Regions from separate parts of the Burkholderia sp. JKS000303 genome, predicted to be linked through region 3. Evidence: predicted binding sites of a transcription regulator. Region 3 holds the regulator's gene; each other region holds the start of a gene.

What was found. The regulator HrcA, encoded in region 3, represses chaperone genes, less so after heat shock. The targets are predictions, from matches to a motif close to TTAGCACTCNNNNNNNNNGAGTGCTAA.
Region 1: groES (co-chaperone GroES) is a predicted target of HrcA. The motif match lies at 1,762-1,788, and genes of this name have one in related genera.
Region 2: rpoH (RNA polymerase sigma factor RpoH) is a predicted target of HrcA. The motif match lies at 1,743-1,769, and genes of this name have one in related genera.
Region 4: groES (co-chaperone GroES) is a predicted target of HrcA. The motif match lies at 1,466-1,492, and genes of this name have one in related genera.

The regions. Positions count from the first base shown of each region.
Region 1 covers NZ_PDBZ01000003.1:857,995-861,668, reverse strand. Annotated here, with positions in the region: gene BX604_RS31870 (LysR family transcriptional regulator) at 1-475, opposite strand, end outside; gene BX604_RS31865 (zinc-dependent alcohol dehydrogenase family protein) at 603-1,622, shown strand; gene groES (co-chaperone GroES) at 1,821-2,111, shown strand; gene groL (chaperonin GroEL) at 2,124-3,674, shown strand, end outside.
Region 2 covers NZ_PDBZ01000001.1:1,979,844-1,983,517, reverse strand. Annotated here, with positions in the region: gene leuA (2-isopropylmalate synthase) at 1-327, shown strand, start outside; gene BX604_RS09620 (nuclear transport factor 2 family protein) at 471-854, opposite strand; gene BX604_RS09615 (acyloxyacyl hydrolase) at 901-1,470, opposite strand; gene rpoH (RNA polymerase sigma factor RpoH) at 1,831-2,766, shown strand; gene cydP (cytochrome oxidase putative small subunit CydP) at 3,097-3,375, shown strand; gene BX604_RS09600 (cytochrome ubiquinol oxidase subunit I) at 3,365-3,674, shown strand, end outside.
Region 3 covers NZ_PDBZ01000001.1:853,596-857,269, reverse strand. Annotated here, with positions in the region: gene recN (DNA repair protein RecN) at 1-131, opposite strand, end outside; gene BX604_RS04110 (NAD kinase) at 151-1,053, opposite strand; gene hrcA (heat-inducible transcriptional repressor HrcA) at 1,185-2,207, shown strand; gene hemH (ferrochelatase) at 2,346-3,410, shown strand; gene BX604_RS04095 (RNA-binding S4 domain-containing protein) at 3,480-3,674, shown strand, end outside.
Region 4 covers NZ_PDBZ01000001.1:708,428-712,101, forward strand. Annotated here, with positions in the region: gene groL (chaperonin GroEL) at 1-1,052, opposite strand, end outside; gene groES (co-chaperone GroES) at 1,099-1,392, opposite strand; gene BX604_RS03445 (carbohydrate porin) at 2,072-3,538, shown strand; gene BX604_RS03450 (hypothetical protein) at 3,597-3,674, shown strand, end outside.

The DNA.
Region 1 (3,674 bases), on a different contig from region 3:
TCCGGCCGACCAGTGCGCTGGTGTCGGCCAGCGCGCCGATCCGCACGGCGATGTCGAAGCCGTCGTTGACGAGATCGGCGACGCGATCGCTGAACGACACGTCGATTTCCAGCCGCGGATAGCGCTCGACGAGGCGCCGCACGACGGGCGCCACGCATTGCCGGCCGAACAGCACGGGCACGCTGATTCGCACGCGCCCGGTCGGCTCGCGCCGGCCCGCGTCGAGCGCGGCCTCCGTCGCGCCGAGTTCGGCCAGCAGCCGCCGGCACTGCTCGTAATAGACGAGCCCTTCGTCGGTCAGCCCGAGCTGGCGCGTCGTGCGCCGCAGAAGCCGCGCGCCGAGACGCTGTTCGAGCCGCGCGACGATTTTCGCGACGGCCGAGCGCGTCATGCCGAGGCGCAGCGCCGCCGCCGCGAAGCTGCCCGCTTCCACGACGTCGACGAATTCGGCGACGCCTCTCAGCCGCTCATCCATGCAATTCCGCTCCGGTGGGATGACAGGGTTGTGTCCACTGCGGCGACAATCATTGGCCGAATTCTCGCCAATGCGTCCCGCCTCGCGACACTATGATAGTCCGCTCTACCTGGGAAAAGGAGTCGACATGCATGCATGGCAAGTCAAACCGGGCGACGGCGTTGCCGGGCTCCGGCGCATCGACGCGACGCTTCGTCCGGTCGGCCCGACCGACGTCGTCGTGAAAATCCACGCGGCTGCGCTGAACTATCGCGACCTGATGTTCGCGCGCGGCGACTATCTCGGCATCGGCACCGACGCGCTGATCCCGGTCGCCGACGGTGCCGGAGAAGTCGTCGAAACCGGCCGCGACGTCACGCGGTTCAAGCCGGGCGATCGCGTGATCAACACGTATTTCCCGCACTGGATCGACGGGCCGCCCACGCAGCAGAAAGTCTCGGGGTCGCCCGGCTCGCATTTCGACGGCGTGCTCGCCGAACGCTTCGTCTCCGACGAAGCCGCACTGGTCGCGATTCCCGCGCATCTCGACTACGCCGAAGCGGCGACGCTGTCGTGCGCGGGCATCACCGCGTGGAATGCGCTGTTCGTCGACGGCGGGCTGGGACCGGGCGCGACCGTCGTGCTGCTCGGCACGGGCGGCGTGTCGATCATTGCGCTGCAACTCGCCCATGCGGCCGGACTGCGCACGATCGTGACCTCGTCGAGCGATGCCAAGCTCGAACGCGCTCGCGCACTGGGTGCGGACGCAACGATCAACTATCGCACGACCCCCGAATGGCAACATGACGTGCTGCGCCTCACCGGCGGTACGGGCGCGGATCTCGTCGTCGAAGTCGGCGGACGCGACACGCTGCCGCACTCGATCGCCTCGACGAAAATCGGCGGCACCGTGTCGATCATCGGCGGCCTCAGCAGCTTCGGCGGCCCGACGCTCGATCTGCTGTCGCTGATCGGCGGCGTCCGGCAATTGCACGGCTTCATGGTCGGCAGCCGCGCGATGCTCGACGACGTCGCTCGGCTCGTCGACGCGAAACGGATCAAGCCGGTGGTCGATCGCGTGTTCGGCTTCGACGAAGCGCCGCAAGCCTATGCGTACCTCCAGTCGGGGCAGCATTTCGGAAAGGTCGTGATTCGCGTCGCCTCGTAACGAAAGAAGGCGGCTCAAGCCGCCTTCTGCTCCCTGCGTCGTTCAACTGCCCCGCCTCGCTCCCCCGCCCATAGCGCATTCGCGCACATGCTTTTCCGAATCCGTTATTGGATCGCGCCGCCGTGCGTTTTTATACTCGTCAGCACGCTCTGATGAAGAGTGCCAGCCAATTTCGACGCAACAGAACAGGACGGAAAGATGAGCCTACGCCCCTTGCACGACCGGGTCATCGTGAAGCGACTCGACCAGGAAACCACCACCGCCTCGGGCATCGTGATCCCCGACAGCGCCGCTGAAAAACCCGACCAGGGCGAAGTGATCGCCGTCGGCCCCGGCCGCAAGGACACGGACGGCCAGCGCATCGTGCCCGACCTGCAGGTCGGCGAACGCGTGCTGTTCGGCAAGTACGCGGGCCAGGCCGTCAAGGTGGACGGCACCGAATTCCTGGTGCTGCGCGAGGAAGACATCGTCGCGGTCGTCAATCAATAACGGAGTGCAATCATGGCAGCGAAGGAAATCATTTTCAGCGACATCGCCCGCGCGAAGCTGACCGAAGGCGTCAACATTCTCGCGAATGCAGTGAAGGTCACGCTCGGGCCGAAGGGCCGCAACGTCGTGCTCGAACGCAGCTTCGGCGCACCGGTCGTCACGAAGGACGGCGTGTCGGTCGCGAAGGAAATCGAACTCGCGGACAAGCTGCAGAACATCGGCGCGCAGCTCGTGAAGGAAGTCGCATCGCGCACCAGCGACGCCGCCGGCGACGGCACGACGACGGCCACCGTGCTGGCGCAGGCGATCGTGCGCGAAGGCCAGAAATACGTCGCGGCCGGGCTTAATCCCCTTGATCTGAAGCGCGGCATCGACAAGGCGGTCGCAGCGGCCGTCGACGCGCTGAAGCAGATCAGCAAGCCGACCACCACCAGCAAGGAAATCGCGCAGGTCGCGACGATCTCCGCGAACGGCGAGGAATCGATCGGCCAGCGCATCGCCGAAGCGATCGACCGCGTCGGCAAGGAAGGCGTGATCACCGTCGAGGACGGCAAGTCGCTCGCCGACGAGCTCGACGTCGTCGAAGGCCTGCAGTTCGATCGCGGCTATCTGTCGCCGTACTTCATCAACAATCCCGACAAGCAGATCGCCGAGCTCGAGAACCCGTACATCCTGCTGCACGACAAGAAGGTGTCGAACATCCGCGACCTGCTGCCGGTGCTCGAACAGGTTGCGAAGTCGGGCCGCCCGCTGCTGATCATCGCGGAAGACGTCGAAGGCGAAGCGCTCGCGACGCTGGTCGTGAACAACATTCGCGGCATCCTGAAGACGGTCGCGGTCAAGGCGCCTGGCTTCGGCGATCGCCGCAAGGCGCTGCTCGAGGACATCGCGATCCTGACCGGCGGGCAAGTCGTCGCCGAGGAAACGGGCCTCACGCTCGAGAAGGCGACGCTCGCCGAACTCGGCCAGGCGAAGCGCATCGAGGTCGGCAAGGAAAACACGACCGTGATCGACGGCGCCGGCGACGCGAAGAACATCGAGGCACGCGTGAAGCAGATTCGCGTGCAGATCGAAGAAGCGACGTCCGACTACGACCGTGAAAAGCTGCAGGAACGCGTCGCGAAACTCGCGGGCGGCGTCGCGGTGATCAAGGTCGGCGGCGCGACCGAGATCGAGGTCAAGGAGAAGAAGGATCGCGTCGACGATGCGCTGCACGCGACGCGCGCGGCCGTCGAGGAAGGCATCGTGCCGGGCGGCGGCGTCGCGCTGATCCGCGTGCGGCAGGCGATCCGCGAGCTGAAGGGCGCGAATGCCGATCAGGACGCGGGCGTCAAGATCGTGCTGCGCGCACTCGAGGAACCGCTGCGCCAGATCGTTGCGAACGCGGGCGAGGAATCGAGCGTGGTCGTCGCGAAGGTCGCGGAAGGCACGGGCAACTTCGGCTACAACGCGCAGACCGGCGAATACGGCGACCTCGTCGAATCGGGCGTGCTCGATCCGACCAAGGTCACGCGCACGGCACTGCAGAACGCGGCGTCGGTGGCCGGGCTGCTGCTGACGACC
Region 2 (3,674 bases), 1.1 Mb from region 3:
GCCGCGCGCCACGGCAACGCCGCACGCTGGCAGCACCGCGAGATCGCGGGCACGCCGCCGGCCGACGCGACGCCCGAGGACGCCGTGCAGCACGCGGCCGCGGCGTTCGCGGCGGCGGCCGGCGTGACGATCGACGTCGCGTCGTGCGAACACGTCCGCACGACGGACGGCCGGATCGCGGTATCGGTCGGCTGCCGGGTCGGCGATGCGCCGCTGCGGCATGGCGTCGGGCTGCACGACGATGCGGCGAGCGCCGCGCTCGACGCGGTCGCGAGCGCGATCAACCGCTCGGCGTGGCAGTGCGCCGACCGCCGCGCGGCAGCCTGACTACCGGGTTTCGCCTCGAGGTCTGAACGTCAGCGAGCGGTGTGTGACCGCCCGTGCGCCGCGCGATCCGCGCCGCACGGGGCAGCAAAAAGCGGCCCAGAAGGCCGCTTCGGTCGGGACATGAAAACGGGCGCGACCTGCGCTCACGTCTCGGTCGCACACCGCGTCGCCTGCCACGCCAGCAGGCGCCAGTGGCCCTGCTCGTGGGTGTGGACGGCGGTGTAGGCGATCGGGAACACGAGCCCGCCGTTGTTCGTTTCCATCTCGATCAACGCGCGCCCCGTGACGACGCAGGTGGCGTCGCCGACCGGCAGCAGATCCTGCGACTGGATTTCGATCTGGCGATAGCGGCGGCGGCCGGCGACGATGGCGTCGATGAACTGCTGCTTGGTTTCGCGTTTGCCGTTGGTGTGCACGAAGAACACCTTGTCCGACAATTGCGCTTCGAGCGCTTCGCCGTCCCCGTCCACCATCGCCCGGAACCGATCGCGCTCGAGCGCGCGGATCGCATCGACTACCTTCGCCATCGCCTGACTCCTCGGCAACGCGCCCGCCATGCGGGCGTAGTACGGATCAGAAGTTGTACTGTACGTAGAACTGGTGGAAATTTATACCAGGATTCGGCTCTTTGATACCCGCGTTAGACACATGTTCGAAACGGTAGCCAACCTGATACTGTTGCCGTTGGCCGAACTGCACGCCCACCCCCGCGGTCGGCGCGAACTGGAACGCGGTCGACACCGAGAAATTGTTCGAGATCGTCGGATGCGTCAGTAGCCGAAGACCACCGCCGGCCTCGATGTACGGCCGTATCGCCCCTGCGCTCTTGATGAAACGGAACATCGGCGTCAGGCCGAATTCGCCGATGCTGCTGTGGACGTTGCCGCCCGTGTGCCAGTAGCCTGCGTGCCCTTCGACCACGAACGCGAAGTGCCAGCCGCCGATTGCCCACCAGTTCCAGCCCGGATCCCAGACCACTCCGAGATCGCCCTTGTCGATCCCGTGACGATCGGAAAACCCGCCGCCCGCCTGGATTCCCCACCGATCCGCGAATGCTGCTGTCGATCCGCCAAGTAATGACGCGGCGAGCATCGCATGCAGCGCAAGCCGGCTGCGGGGCCGGCGATTTTTTTTATTGTTCATCTGACACTCCAACTTTTTGGGTTGAATGGAGCCTGCCGCAGCGGCCGGGCCCGAGCGAACTGAATGGTATGGTAAAGGACTTTTCTGATCGGCATCGCGAAGCGAAATGGTTTGCTTCTAAAACTACAAAAATCGAAATCGTCTACTGATTCCCCTCAGAAACAACGGCTTACGGAACTCCGTCGCTTCGGCTGGGTCGCACTTTAGACTATCGACTCGACTAATCCGATAGAAAAACCGGGAACTCCGATGCCCACGTGCGCTCTAAGGAATTAGCACTCGGATTGTGGGAGTGCTAAGATTGGCCTCGGAGTCTCGTCCGAGACCAGGGTTTGTCCCTGATTCCAAAGGAGTTTTTTAGTGAGCCACGCTTTGACCCTTCCGAATACCCTGAGCCCGACGCCGGCCAAGGCCGAATCGGCAGGCTCGCTGGCGCTCGCAACTCAATCGATGTTGCCGGGCCAGCTTGGCAACATCGACGCGTATATCCAGGCCGTCAACCGCATCCCGCTGCTGACCGCTGAAGAAGAACGCCAGTACGCAACCGAATTCCGCGACAACAACAACCTCGACTCGGCACGTCGCCTGGTGCTGTCGCACCTGCGGCTCGTCGTGTCGATCGCCCGTAACTATCTCGGCTACGGGCTGCCGCACGGCGACCTGATCCAGGAAGGCAACATCGGCCTGATGAAGGCCGTGAAGCGCTTCGACCCGGCGCAAAACGTGCGTCTGGTGTCGTACGCGATCCACTGGATCAAGGCCGAAATCCACGAGTACATCCTGCGCAACTGGCGGATGGTGAAGGTCGCGACCACGAAAGCGCAGCGCAAGCTGTTCTTCAACCTGCGCAGCCACAAGAAGAGCATGCAGGCGATGACGCCCGAGGAAATCGACGGCCTCGCGCAGGAGCTCAACGTCAAGCGTGAAGACGTGTCCGAGATGGAAACGCGCCTGTCGGGCGGCGACATCGCGCTCGAAGGGCAAGTCGAGGACGGCGAGGAGTCGTACGCGCCGATCGCCTATCTGGCCGACTCGCACAACGAGCCGACCGCCGTGCTGGCCGCGCGTCAGCGCGACATGCTGCAGACGGACGGCATCTCGCAAGCACTCGACGCGCTCGACGCGCGCAGCCGCCGGATCATCGAGGCGCGCTGGCTGCACGTCGACGACGACGGCTCGGGCGGCTCGACGCTGCACGATCTCGCCGCCGAATTCGGCGTGTCCGCGGAACGCATCCGCCAGATCGAAGCGAGCGCCATGAAAAAGATGCGCACCGCACTCGCCGAATACGCATAAGCCCGGCGATTTAGAGCGCTTCACCCAAAACCGCTGCCTCTCCGGCAGCGGTTTTTTTTCGCCTGTTTGCCCGCCAGTCGCTTCACTTATTAATCGACCTTATTGATCGGGTATTGGGCGGCGTGCGGCCCCTTCCGCATAACCTTGATCTACCTCAAGTTTTTACCCGCATTTCGCGACGGTCTGCCGCAGCGCAGCACTCGGCATCGGGAAGCCGGCATTTTAAAATCGGTATGTCGGCATAAAAGGATTAATAACAGCTTCACTGCCGTCATAAATCCGACGTAAAGTCGCCCCAAAACCAACGCAAATCGATTCAGGATTATCGCCTTGATCTCGATCAATAAAGAGCCTGCGCCGCCCCCCCCGCCGGCCGCCGGTGCGATCGGCTGGCGCGCCCGCATCGCCGCGTGGGCCCGTGGACCCACGCTCGTGCGCGACATCACGCTGGTGCTGATCGTCAAGCTGATCCTCCTGATGTCGCTCAAATACGCGTTCTTCAATCATCCGCAGGCCGAGCACATGTCGCTGCCGCCCGCCGTCGTCGCCGAAAGACTGCTTTCGGTGCCGGCACCCGCCTCTACCGAGGGAGACCACCATGATAAGTAGCGAAGTCGTCGATCTGTCGCGTCTGCAGTTCGGCATCACGGCGCTCTACCACTTCCTGTTCGTGCCGCTGACGCTCGGCCTGTCCTGGCTGCTCGTCATCATGGAAGCCGTCTACGTGATGACCGGCAAGCAGGTCTACAAGGACATGACCCAGTTCTGGGGCAAGCTGTTCGGGATCAACTTCGCGATGGGCGTGACGACCGGCATCACGCTCGAATTCCAGTTCGGCACGAACTGGTCGTACTACTCGCACTACGTCGGCGACATCTTCGGCGTGCCGCTCGCGGTCGAAGGCCTGA
Region 3 (3,674 bases):
AGCGCAAGGGCGTCGATCAGGATCGATTTCCCGGCGCCGGTTTCGCCGGAAAAGACGGTAAAGCCGCTGTCGAATTCGAGATCGAGCGCGGCGACGATGACGAAGTCGCGAATCGAGAGGTGGCGGAGCATGGTGTCGGGCGTGAGTGTGTCAGGACGCCTTGTCGTCTTCGTTCGATGCGTGTTCGTTCCAGTGCAGCTTCTTGCGCAGCGTCGCGTAGTAGCTGTAGCCGATCGGGTGCAGGAACGGCACCGTGTGCTTCGAGCGGCGCACCTCGATCGTGTCGTTCAGTTCGAGTGCGGTAAACGACTGCATGTCGAAGTTCACGTTGACGTCGCGGCCGCCGACGATCTGGATCGCGATCTTCGAATCGTCGGGCAGCACGATCGGCCGGTTCGACAGCGCGTGTGGCGCGATCGGTACGAGCACGATGCCTTGAAGCTGCGGATGCAGGATCGGGCCGGCCGACGACAGCGCGTAGGCGGTCGAGCCGGTCGGCGTCGCGACGATCAGGCCGTCCGAGCGCTGGTTGTACATGTACCGGCCGTCGACCGACGCGCGCAGCTCGACCATCCCGGAGAAGCCGCTGCGGTTGACGACGACGTCGTTGAACGCGATCGCGTGGTAGATCGGTTCGCCGTTGCGCATGATCCGCGCCTCGAGCAGCGAGCGCTCCTCGCGCTCGAACTTGCCCGACAGGATCACCGGGACGAGCGCCTGCATGTCGGCAGCCGCGATGTCCGTGATGAAGCCGAGCCGCCCGTGGTTGATCCCGATCAACGGCGTCTTGTACGGCGCGAGCTGGCGGCCGATGCCGAGCATCGTGCCGTCGCCGCCCAGCACGACCGCCACGTCGGCGCGCGCCCCGATTTCGGCCGGGGTGAGCGCCGGATAGCCGGAGATGCCGATTTCGCGCGCGGTTTCGCCTTCGAAGACGACTTCGAAGCCCAGCTTCGCGATGCAGCCAGCCAGCGTGGCGAGCGGCTCGGCGATGCCGGGCGTGTTGCTCCGGCCGACGAGCGCGACGGTGTTGAACTGATTACCGGTTTTCATGCCGGCATTACACCATAGCTCGTTGACGAAAAGAACCGGCTGTGCGCCGGCGGGGCCGGATCGGGCCAGCCCGCTCGACGCAGGCCGCGGCCACTCGCCGTGGTCGCGCGGTTGCGCTAAAATTTTCCACCATGCTAGATCCTCGCGCACGAACCCTCCTGAAAACCCTGATCGAACGGTATATCGCCGACGGTCAGCCGGTCGGCTCGCGCACGTTGTCCCGTTACTCGGGGCTCGAGTTGAGCCCGGCAACGATTCGCAACGTGATGTCCGACCTGGAGGAGCTCGGCCTCGTGTCGAGCCCGCACACGTCGGCCGGCCGCATCCCGACGCCACGCGGTTACCGGCTGTTCGTCGACACGATGCTGACGGTCGAGGCGCCGATCGACGCCGAGGCCGTGGCGCGCCAGGTGCAGAACACACTGCAGGCCGGCGAGCCGCAGCAGCGGGTGGTGGCGGCCGCGGCGAGCGTGCTGTCGAACCTGTCGCAGTTCGCGGGTGTCGTGCTGACACCGCGCCGCAGCCACGTGTTCAAGCAGATCGAGTTCATGCGCCTGTCGGACAAGCGCATCCTGCTGATCATCGTCACCCCCGAGGGCGACGTGCAGAACCGGATGCTCGCGACGCCGCGCGATTATTCGCCGTCGCAGCTCACCGAGGCGTCGAACTACATCAACGCGCACTTTGCCGGCCTGTCGTTCGACGAGGTGCGCCGCCGCCTGCGCGACGAGATCGACCAGCTGCGCGGCGACATGACCACGCTGATGCATGCGGCCGTGACGGCCAGCACCGAGGTGCCCGATACCGAGGACACCGTGCTCATTTCCGGCGAGCGCAACCTGCTCGAAGTGGCGGACCTGTCGTCCGACATGGCGCGGCTGCGCAAGCTGTTTGACGTGTTCGACCAAAAGACGGGCCTCCTGCAACTGCTCGACGTGTCGAGCCACGCTCAGGGCGTGCAGATCTTCATCGGCGGCGAATCGACGCTCGTGCCGATCGAGGAAATGAGCGTCGTCACCGCGCCTTACGAGGTGAACGGCCAGATCGTCGGCACGCTCGGCGTGATCGGGCCGACCCGGATGGCGTACAACCGCGTGATCCCGATCGTCGACATCACCGCGCGCCTGCTGTCGCTCACGCTGAGCCAGCAGTAACCGGCGCCGATCCCGTCCCGCCATCGTGCCGGGGCGCCGTGCGCGCCGCCAGTCGGCCGAACGGCCAGCCGACCGGGGCGAGACGGCCCGCTATAATTGAGGGCCGTCCGACTGCGTGCCCCGAGCACGTTCCTGCCCATGCGTTTCGATCTTGAGCCGCCTTCGAATGCCGCGGCCGCCCATCGCATCGGCGTGCTGCTGATCAACCTCGGCACGCCCGACGCCCCGACGCCGCGCGCGGTGCGGCGCTACCTGGCCGAATTCCTGTCGGACCCGCGGGTCGTCGAGATCCCGCAGGCCGTCTGGCAGGTGCTGCTGCGCACGCTGATCCTGCCGCTGCGCGGTCGCGCGTCCGCGAAGAAATACGCGGCCGTCTGGATGCCCGAAGGCTCGCCGCTGCGCGTGTACACCGAGCGCCAGACCGAAGGCGTACGGCATTTGCTGGCGTCGAACGGCTACCAGGTGAAGGTCGACTACGCGATGCGCTACGGCAGCCCGAACATTGCGCAGGCGCTCGCGCAGTTCAAGCGCGCGGGCGTCGAGCGCGTGCTGCTGATGCCGATGTATCCGCAATACTCCGCGTCCACCACCGCGACGGCGTTCGATGCCGCGTTCGTGGCGCTCGCGCGGATGCGCAACCAGCCGGAAGTGCGCACGGTGCGGCACTACGCCGACCATCCGGCCTATATCCACGCACTGGCCGAGCAGGTGCGCCAGTATTGGGCGCAGCACGGCCGGCCCGACTTCGCGGCCGGCGACAAGCTCGTGCTGAGCTTTCACGGCGTGCCCAAGCGCACGCTCGACCTCGGCGACCCCTATCACGACCAGTGCCAGCAGACGGGCGCGCTGCTGATGGCCGCGCTCGGACTGTCGACGCTCGAATGCCGAGTGACCTTCCAGTCGCGCTTCGGCAAGGCCGAATGGCTGCAGCCGTACACGGCGCCGACGTTGCGCGAGCTTGGCGAGGCCGGCGTGCGGCGGGTCGATGTGTTCTGCCCCGGTTTTACGGCCGATTGCCTGGAGACGATCGAGGAGATCGGGATGGAAGTGCGCGACGAGTTCATCGCGGGCGGTGGCCAGGCGTTTCACCGGATTCCGTGCCTGAACGGTGCGCCCGCGTGGATCGGCGCGGTCGGCGAGATCGTCGCCGAGAATCTGCAGGGCTGGCCCGTGAAGGCGGCGCAACCCGAAGCGGTGAACTGAAATGATGGCCCGGCCGCGGCTCGCACGGCGTTTGCTACGCCGTGGGCGGGCGGCCCGGCGGAGGCTGACATGAATTACAGGATTTCGACGGAACCCGGCGCGAAGCTGCGCATCGACAAATGGCTATGGTCGGCCCGCTTCTTCAAGACCCGTTCGCTCGCGTCCGACGCGGTCGACAAGGGGCACGTGAAGATCGGCGGGGCGGCGGTGAAGCCGGCGAAGGAAGTGCGCGTGGGCGACGAGGTCGAGATTGCGATCGACGGT
Region 4 (3,674 bases), 150 kb from region 3:
GTGCGAACTTGCTTGACGCGCGCTTCGATGTTCACGGCTTCGCCTGCGCCGTCGATGATCGTCGTGTTTTCCTTGCCCACTTCGATGCGCTTCGCCTGGCCCAGTTCTGCCAGCGTTGCCTTCTCGAGCGTCAGGCCGGTTTCTTCCGCGACGACTTGACCGCCGGTCAGGATCGCGATGTCTTCCAGCATGGCCTTGCGGCGATCGCCGAAGCCCGGCGCCTTGACCGCAACGGTCTTCAGGATGCCGCGGATGTTGTTGACGACCAGCGTTGCGAGTGCTTCGCCTTCGACGTCTTCAGCGATGATCAGCAGCGGACGGCCAGCCTTCGCGACTTGCTCGAGTACCGGCAGCAGATCACGGATGTTCGACACCTTCTTGTCGTGCAGCAGCACGAACGGGTTGTCGAGGACGGCGACTTGCTTGTCCGGGTTGTTGATGAAGTACGGCGACAGGTAGCCGCGGTCGAATTGCATACCTTCGACGACGTCGAGTTCGTCAGCCAGCGACTTGCCGTCTTCGACGGTGATCACGCCTTCCTTGCCGACCTTGTCCATCGCTTCAGCGATGCGATCGCCGATCGACGAGTCGCTGTTCGCCGAGATCGAGCCGACCTGTGCGATTTCCTTGTTCGTCGTGCACGGCTTGCTGATCTTCTTCAGCTCTTCGACAGCCGCTGCGACTGCCTTGTCGATGCCGCGCTTCAGGTCCATCGGGTTCATGCCCGATGCGACGTACTTCATGCCTTCGCGAACGATCGATTGCGCGAGGACGGTTGCCGTCGTCGTGCCGTCGCCTGCGTTGTCGCTGGTCTTGGAAGCCACTTCCTTGACCATTTGCGCGCCCATGTTCTGGAGCTTGTCCTTCAGCTCGATTTCCTTCGCGACCGACACACCATCCTTGGTGACCGTCGGGCCGCCGAAGCTGCGCTCGAGCACGACGTTACGGCCCTTCGGACCCAGCGTGACCTTGACTGCGTTGGCGAGAATGTTCACGCCTTCGACCATCTTCGAACGGGCGGAATCGCCGAATACGACGTCTTTAGCTGCCATCTTCTAACTCCTTGAATTCTTGGGAATATGTACCGTCAGTGGACGCTTACTTCGCGTTGACCACGGCCATGATGTCTTCTTCGCGCATGACCAGCAGTTCCTGGCCGTCGACCTTGACGGTCTGACCTGCGTACTTGCCGAACAGGACGCGATCGCCGACCTTCACGTCGAGCGCGATCAGTGCGCCCTTGTCGTCGCGCTTGCCCGGGCCGACCGCGAGGATCTCGCCTTGATCCGGCTTTTCAGCAGCTGCTTCGGGGATCACGATGCCCGAGGCGGTCTTGGTTTCCTGATCCAGGCGCTTGACGATCACGCGATCGTGCAAAGGACGAAGGTTCATATTCACTCCTCTCTTGACTGAGATTGAAGAACGCTTAGGGAATCTGCCCGGCGAATCGCCCGGCAGAGAATTGTTAGCACTCTCGTGCAGCGAGTGCTAATTATATGGACGGGTTTTGACAAATTCAAGAAGGGATGCCGGACGAATTTTCGGAACGGCAAAGCAGGCGGGAAAACGTACGAATACAACGAAAACCCCTTTTGAAACAAAAGCATGGGGAGCCCGCACCGGCAGGATCGGGGCATTCGGCTCACCCTAAAAATCGTTCAGCCCCGTTTGGACACCGGGTAAGCACGGAGTTCCTGCACCCGGCGGCATCGCATCAAAAAACCTGCACGGACGTCGATTCCATCCACCGCGACGCCCCGCCCGCGCACGCCGCCCGCCCGTTGCGCCCCTCTTCGGCGATACATCGGCCCGCATCGAACCATTCAATTGCATTACGCCGATATTTACGGTTTAGCACGGGACTAAACACGCGCGAAGCCCCATCCGTAAGCCCTCCCATTACATTCAGTAATTTGGATGCGAATCATTCTCGTTTACATTGACATTCCCATTTGACGCTCCTACGATGCGCCGCGTTGCGTTCATTTTCGTGCTCCGACCGACGGGCACCAAGCGTCCGGACAACGCCCGACCAGCAGAACTTCACACTAATTAGAACCAGGGATTTGATATGACGTTTGCGTCGTTCCATGGAGACCGCCTCCGCGCCCGGATGCGCCCCGCCGCCTGCGCGGCTCTCGTCGCCGGCGCGACGTTCGCCAGCATGGGCGCCTATGCGGACACGCCGGTCGATGCGCAGCCCGAGGCGCCCGAGGCCGACCTCTCGATCCAGGCGCAGCCGACCAACATGTGGACCGGCATCTGGACCCGCCAGAACCTGCTCGGCGACATGGGCGGCATCCGCCCGTGGCTCGGCAAGTACGGCGCGACGCTGCAGATCACCGAAACCAGCGAATACCTCGCGAACCTGCGCGGCGGCCTGAACCGCGGCGGCGCCTACGACGGCCTGACGACGGCCACCTTGACGGTCGACACGCAGAAGGCGATCGGCCTGCCCGGCGGCACCTTCAACGTCAGCGCGCTGCAGATCCACGGCACCAACCTGAGTGCGCGCAACCTCGGCACGCTCAACACCGCGAGCGGCATCGAGGCGCAGGACACGACCCGCCTCTGGGAGCTGTGGTACCAGCAGTCGTTCCTCGACAAGCGCGTCGACGTGAAGATCGGCCAGCAGAGCCTCGACCAGGAATTCATGGTCAGCACATACGCGAACACGTTCGTCAACACGATGTTCGGCTGGCCCGCGCTGCCGTCGTACGACTTGCCGAACGGCGGCCCCGCGTATCCGCTCGCGGGCCTGGGCGTGCGCGTGCGCGGCCAGATCACGCCGAAGCTCACCGCGCTCGCGGGCGTGTTCGACGGCGATCCGCTCGGCAACAACCCGAGCAACCTGAGCGGCACGAACTTCAACCTGCACAACGGCACGCTCTACATCGGCGAGCTGCAGTACGCGCTGAACCAGCCGGCCGACGGCGAGATGGACACCGGCCACTCGAACGGGCTGCCGGGCACCTACAAGATCGGCGTCTGGTATCACAACGGCCGCTTCGCCGATCAGAACGTCGGCACCGACGGGCTGTCGCTCGCGAGCACCGGATCGAACGGCATCGCGCAGCAGCATCACGGCGACTACAGCTTCTACGCGGTGGCCGACCAGATGATCTGGCGCCCGGACCCGACCGGCGCGAGGAGCCTCGGCGTGTTCGCACGCGTGATGGGCGCGCCGGGCGATCGCAACCTCGTGAGCTTCTCGGCCAACGCGGGCATCGTGCTGAAAGGGCCGTTCGAAGGCCGCGACAACGACAGCGTCGGCCTCGGCGTCACGTACATCCAGGTCGGCAGCCACGTGACCGATCTCGACCAGACCGCGCAGATGGCCGCGGCCGGCCCGTACGGCGTGCGCACCCGCGAAACGACCGTCGAGGCGACCTACCAGTACCAGGTGAACCCGTGGTGGGTGATCCAGGCCGATGCGCAGTACACGTTCAATGCCGGCGCCGGCCAGAACCCGAACGATGCGACCCAGCCGCTGCGCAACACGTTCGTGCTCGGCGCGCGGACGACCATCACGTTCTGAGCGCCGCCCACGTTTTTTCGCGCGCCGCCCGGGCGGCGCGCTCCCAGGAGAGACCCAGATGAATCAATCCGCCCTGCTTCGCCGCTTCGCGACGGGCGCACTGGCCGCCGCCGCGCTGACGGCCGCCACCGGCGCG